DNA from 2 places in the Bacillus pfraonensis genome. Region 2 is predicted to be linked to the other one. Evidence: riboswitches for the same ligand, from Rfam matches in the RefSeq annotation. Region 2 holds a riboswitch; the other holds the start of a gene.
What was found. Region 2 has a riboswitch for lysine ahead of KFD70_RS06530 (amino acid permease). Riboswitches for the same ligand answer to the same signal wherever they lie in the genome.
Positions count from the first base shown of each region.

Region 1: another riboswitch for lysine. It lies ahead of KFD70_RS20665 (amino acid permease); the one in region 2 lies ahead of KFD70_RS06530 (amino acid permease).

Region 1 is NZ_JAHCDO010000022.1:77,168-80,601, reverse strand. It holds gene KFD70_RS20670 (GNAT family N-acetyltransferase) at 1-517, opposite strand, end outside; gene KFD70_RS20665 (amino acid permease) at 621-2,084, opposite strand; lysine riboswitch at 2,198-2,390, opposite strand; gene KFD70_RS20660 (sulfite exporter TauE/SafE family protein) at 2,801-3,434, opposite strand, start outside.
Region 2 is NZ_JAHCDO010000005.1:35,397-38,830, reverse strand. It holds gene KFD70_RS06535 (AAA family ATPase) at 262-921, opposite strand; lysine riboswitch at 1,151-1,333, shown strand; gene KFD70_RS06530 (amino acid permease) at 1,484-2,908, shown strand; gene KFD70_RS06525 (ABC transporter permease) at 2,978-3,434, shown strand, end outside.

The sequences.
Region 1 (3,434 bases), on a different contig from region 2:
TTTGTACAGTTTCTTTGAATTCAAATCCAAGTCTATTTAATACATGAATAGATTTTTTATTTTCTGGAAAGACGGAGGCCATAATTGTCTCGATTTCAATAGTTGAAAAAGCATATTGTAAAAGAGCGGACGTTGCTTCGGTGGCAAAACCTTTTCCCCATGTATCACGCGAAAGTGCGTAATATAGTTCAGTTGAAGTTGGTTCGAAATCAGATGGACCTAATCCACAATAGCCGATTAATTTTTGAGAAGTCTTTTCTATAATAGAAAGATTAAATTTACCAATATGGTTTACAGTATTTCTTTGATTCATATCTATGCTCCAGTAAATAATATCTTCAATTTCTTTAAGAGAATAAATAGGTTCTGGAATATAGAGATTTACTTCAGGTTGTTTTTGTAATTCGTATAAGGCTGATGCATCACAGATCCTATAAGGTCGTATATGTAGTCTTTCTGTTTCAATTCGAGCATTTACAAACATGTATGTCACACCTTCTTTATGTTGATTTTTCACATGTAATACACCATTCGACAGAAAATGAGTATATCCTTTCAATATGAAAATTCATTCCAGCAAAAAAAGGTGAGCAAACATAGCGTTTGCTCACCTTTCTCACTTATAGTTCACATTTATCAAGAGGTATTACTTTTGTTTTCTTTGTAAATTTATATCCTAACCACAATACAAGGAAGAGTGGTAATCCGATATAAGAAACGAGTACACCGTTCCAATCGATTGATTCCCCCATAAATGCACCGTAGTTTTGTCCTAAGATAACAATGATACAAAGTGCAAATGCGAAAATTGGACCAAATGGGAACCATTTTGCTTTATAAGGAAGGTCATTTAAATCTTTTCCTTGTGCAATATATGCTTTTCGGAAACGATAGTGACTAATAGCAATTCCGACCCATGCGATAAAGCCAGACATTCCAGAAGCGTTTAATAGCCAAACATATACAACGCCGTCGCCGTATAAAGAAGCTAAGAAAGCAGCACATCCAACTAGAGATGTTGCAATTAAAGCGTTAACGGGTACACCACGACTATTTAGTTTACCTAAAAATTTTGGTGCTTTTCCTTGACGCGCTAAGTCCCAAAGCATACGAGTGCAAGCATACATACCAGAGTTACCAGCCGATAAAACAGCTGTTAAAATAACAGCGTTCATAACAGAAGCTGCAAATGCTACACCTGCTTTTTCAAATACAAGTGTAAATGGACTTACTGTTACATCACTTGCTGCAAGACTTTCAGTTGTATAAGGAATCAATAAACTGATAACAAGAATGGCAAAGATGTAGAATAGTAGAATACGCCAAAAGATAGAACGAATTGCTTTTGGAATACTACGTTCTGGATCAGCCGTTTCACCAGCAGCTACACCTAATAATTCAGTTCCTTGGAATGAGAAACCAGCAGCCATAAATACACCGATGATTGCCATGATACCGCCGTTAAATGGTGCATCCGCAACAGTAAAGTTTTTAAATCCAACAGGTTCGCCGCCCATAATGCCGAAAATCATCATAAATCCAACAATTAAAAAGATAATAACAGTTGCTACTTTAATAAGAGCGAACCAATACTCTGCTTCACCAAACCCTTTAACAGATAAATAATTAAAAAGAAATATAATAGCTAAACAAAGACCACTCCAAATTAAAGAAGGGGTATTTGGAAACCAAAATTTCATAATTAATGTAACTGCTGCTAGTTCAGCTGCAACAGTAATTGCCCAGTTATACCAATAATTCCAGCCGAGTGCAAAGCCAAGTGATGGATCGACAAATTTTGTTGCGTATGTGCTAAATGAGCCCGTGACAGGCATATACGCTGCTAATTCAGCTAAGCTTGTCATTAAAAAGTAAACCATAATTCCGATTGCCGCATAGGCTAAGAGAGCTCCGCCAGGTCCTGCTGTGTGAATGACACCACCACTAGCAAGAAAGAGTCCGGTACCAATTGTACCGCCGAGAGAAATCATTGTAAGGTGGCGAGATTTTAACCCACGCCTTAGTTCGCCTTTTCCTTGTGTAGATTGAGTTTTAGAGGTAGCTTGATTCGCCATGCTATTCATGTTCAACACTCCTTTTCTTATAAGATTAGGAAGGAACGGGGAAGAAAAATACAAAAAACCGCCAAAGGAATTTGGCGGAACGTTTCACAAATAACCACCCCATCATACCCTTCCGTTAAGATAGCACCCCACGTTTACACGGTATTTTGTAAACGTGACAGTTCTGTTCCTATTCGGAGACAGCCCCAGCCTATATTTCCAGAGAAGAAATACAAACTTCGGCAGCATTTCCTTTAAAGCGGAGTCATTGACATTCTCTGTGTCTCATCCGTTTTACTAATAAATGCCGCAACCTCTACCTCATCGGATTGATGAGGATTTGTTCATTGCTATGATTTTTAATATATGGCAATTGTAATTAGTTTCTGAAAATATTGCAAGGAATTTTTGTAGGAAATTATCAAAAATAATCGGTTATTGTATGGGAAACGTTTTCAAAATTCCACCCGAACCTACTGAAATATGTAAAAAATGATAAAAAAATTGTTATACAAATGTTTCGCAAAAAGATAGGGAAAATCCTCTAAAATTAAAAGAAAATTCAGAAAAGTAAATTCGACATTGTTTATGTAAACATAGTTATGAATGAATGCATGAAGTTTGTAAGTGGAAAAGAGAGGTACGACAATTGTAAATGAATAAATTTGAAGTGAGGAATTAAAAAGGTAAGCAAACACATCATTTGCTTACCTCCATACTCCACAACTCGTTCTGATTTAAGGCAAAACACGTTTTTGACCAGTCGTATATCCAACATTTTGTTTTGCAGATACGGAATGATTCCGAACTGAAATGAAAAGTGCAATAATAACGATAAGACCAACTGCAACATAGGAAAGGTTAATAATTGTTGGATCTACTTTAAATGATGTAAGCAGCGTCCGGATATTTGTAAAAATAATGAGCCCGCCAACGAGTACACCAAGTAAATGGGAAGGAACAATTCGTACTAACCATGCAGCAATTGGAGCTGCCAAAATGCCACCTAACATAAGAGCAAATACCCAAACCCAGCTCACTTGTTCCCATCCTAATGAAATGAAAAATCCAATTGTTGCGGCTAATGATACCGGAAATTCACTTGTATCAACAGAACCGATTACTTTGCGTGCTTCATTTCCTCGTGCCAGTAGTACTGGTGTAGTGATAGGACCCCAGCCACCGCCGCCAGTTGAATCAACAAACCCAGCGAATAATCCAAGTGGGATAAGTTGTTTACCAGACATACGTTTATTTGATTTCACAATTTGTTTTTGAATAATAAATCGCAATAAAATGTAGACGCCTAACGTAAATAAAAAGAGTGAAATGTACGGTTTAATTAAATCGCCTGGTAAGTTACTTAAAAAA
Region 2 (3,434 bases):
CTTTTACGGGCAGTTGATCTCCCACCTATCTTCCTCGTTTCCCTCTGAATCTTGAGGTGGGGGTCTTACTGCCCGTTAATGCGGGATAAATACAAATTGAAAAACCGGGAAAAAACCATTCTTTTTAGGTGGGAAGAGAGCGTCCGGCCATAGGTAGAGGCGGTCAGTGTCTTTTTGGGTCCCATGCCAGGTGAGAACAAAAAGAGAAAGCGAGTGGATATATATGTTAGAAAATCAAGTGATATATATTCTTTCATTCCCCTATTCACTTATCTCACATGCTTTAGGATCACTGTTCATTAACCAATCCATTACATTCTCAAATACAGTTACAGAATCATTATTATGCTTTTCTTTATTCAAATTAGACACAATCTCAAAAATACTTTTTATATTCTCTTCAATACTAACTGCATCTACAAAATGGACTACATTAGGAGAAACAGTATGCATATATTGAAAATACTGCTTTTGTGGTTCTATAAGACTTAGATGTTTTTCGAAGTTACTTCGTCTTCGGGTAGTATCATTTTCTTTCCTTTTTCTTAATTCTGTTTCGCTTGTAGAAAGATGAATGTAGACATCCGGAAATCCTATATGTTTTCGTTTCATTTGATTTACATAAAACTCTTTCAAAAACGGTAAAGTTTGTGGGAATTCCCCCTGATAAATCCAGTTATACCAAATGGGCTGAAAAATATCTCCATCAAATAGAACTACATCATACGATTTTAGTTTTTCTTGTGCGATTTGCCATCTTTCAACTTGCCTTTCGAGATACCAATTTTCCAGTTCAGGATTAGGGCGCTGAAATAAGAAATTCACTTCTGGAATCACATAAGCATTGTACAATTCCGCAATATTTCTACACGTTGCCGTTTTACCAATACCACTTGCACCCTCCAAACAAATTAACGTCATATCAAACCTCCGTTCTTCTTTATAAAATAATATTTAAACATTACACTTCATAAATTTAACACAACTATCGACAAGCTTTTTCAAAAGAACCTATTTCGAAAAAGCTCCCTCTTCTAATAATAACAAAGTCTTCTCCATAGTCTGACTATTACTATATCCATTGACGTATAAAAATTCATTTGTTACCCTTAAATACGTAAATTTAATACATAAATCCTCATTCGTATCTCGGTGAGGTAGAGGTTGCAGTCATTAAGAGTATCATTTCGGGAGATGTAGTGGCATCGATGAACGAATGGGAAAGGAATGGTTGCCGAAGTAAGAAATGTCCACCATGCATTCTTGCTGGGTCTGCTACTTAATAAGTGCAGAACTGTCACAAACAATTTGTTTGTGGAGAGCTATCGAGAGGTATGTCGTGGGTTTCCTATAAGATAGAAAGCACGTAGCGACAATGACACGTGCTTTTTTTGTTTTGTATGAAGCTTACCTTACTTCCTTTTTGGAAGACATACATATCTCCTCGCTTGACTTGGTTATACTAACTTTGGAGGTATTTTTTATGCAACAGAAAAAATGGGGCTTTTGGGTACTGACAGCATTTGTTGTCGGCAATATGGTTGGCGCTGGTATTTTCATGGTGCCAAGTACATTAGCACAAACAGCAAGCCCTCTCGGTGTTACTTTAGCTTGGTTAACAACAGGGTTCGGTGTTTTAATGCTAGCTCTTGTTTTCGGTAATTTAGCAATTCGTCGTCCTGATTTAACAACAGGACCACAAAGTCACGCATATGCCTTATTTTCATCACCAAAAAAGAAAAAAATGGCTGGATTCAGCATGGTTTGGGGCTACTGGGTCGCAAACTGGGCAAGTAATGTTGCTATTATTACATCTTTTGCAGGTTATTTATCACTCTTCTTCCCGATTATGAAAGATACACGTCTCTTATTTTCAATTGGTACTTTCGATGTGGAAGTTGGAAAGCTCATTACATTCTCCATCTGTTCTTTCTTATTATGGGGAACACATATGATTTTAACAAACGGTGTAAACGGAGCTGGGAAATTAAACTTTTTAGCGACAACAACGAAGGTAACAGGATTCCTTCTCTTCATCGTTGTTACTTTGTTTGCATTTCAAGCTTCAAAATTTGGACAATGGTACACACCAGTGATTGATAAAGAAGGCGTGTCACACGGACTGCTTTCACAAGTAAATTTAGCTGCACTTACAACACTTTGGGCATTTATCGGTATTGAATCAGCTGTTCTTTTGTCAAACCGTGCGAAATCTCCAAAAACGGTAAAACATGCAACTGTTGCTGGCTTATTAATAACTGTTGCCATTTATTTAGGAATTACCATTTTAACAATGGGTGTTCTTCATATGGATAAACTACAAGCGTCTGAACGTCCATTAGCTGACGCATTAAATGCTGCAATGGGTCATGGCGGCGGAAAACTAATGGCGCTCCTTGCTCTTACTTCCCTATTCGGCTCGATCTTAGGCTGGATTTTATTAAGCTCAGAAGTGCCGTATCAAGCAGCAAAAGAAGGCTTCTTCCCTTCCTTCTTTGCAAAAACAAACAAAAAAGGAAGTCCGATTTATTCATTAAGACTGACAAATATTATGTCGCAAGTCTTCCTATTCTCAACATTATCAGGGACAATTGCTGAAGCTTATACATTCGTTATTACCGTCTCAACTTTAGCTTACTTAATCCCTTATCTCGTTTCACCGATCTTCCAATTAAAACTGGTCGTAACTGGTGAAACATATAAAAATGAAATGGGTTCACGAATTATGGATGGTATCGTCGCAGTCATTGCGCTTTGCTATGCACTATGGGTTATTAAAACTGGCTCCTCAGATATAAAAACATTCCTTCTTGGAATTGGCTTATTCGTAATTGGCTTTGCCTTTTACCCATTAATGAATCGTGATCAGAAACGAAATAAAAAAAATAAAAACGAACAAGTTGCTTAAAGCAATTTGTTCGTTTTTTATTTTGATGCACGAAAGAAACCTTTATAATAGATGATAGAGGTGAAAAACATGTCAATTGAAACACTGTGGAACGATCGTTTTCAAAAACATCTTCAAAACAGCATGATGTATTTTTTCCGGATGATTAGTGGTTTATTATATAGCTTCATCTTTATCTCATGTATCGGTGCGTATTATTACGCCAAGTTTTTAAAAACCTATCCTTCTAAAGGAATCGCATTATTAATCATTATAACTGTGCTTACAATCATGATAACGAGATGTAAAATCCGCACGTTTATCCAAAAGCCCGATGCTATCTATTTACTGGCACTTGAAGAGAAATTAACATCTTATTTCAAAAAATCTCTTCTCTATAACTATGTCATGCAGCTATTTCCATTGCTATTCACGTTTCTAATCATTACACCACTGGCAATGCAAACATTACAGACAACCGTTCCATTTTTATGTACGATCTTTTTCATTTTAATGTTACTAAAAGGTTGGAACCTATATATCAATT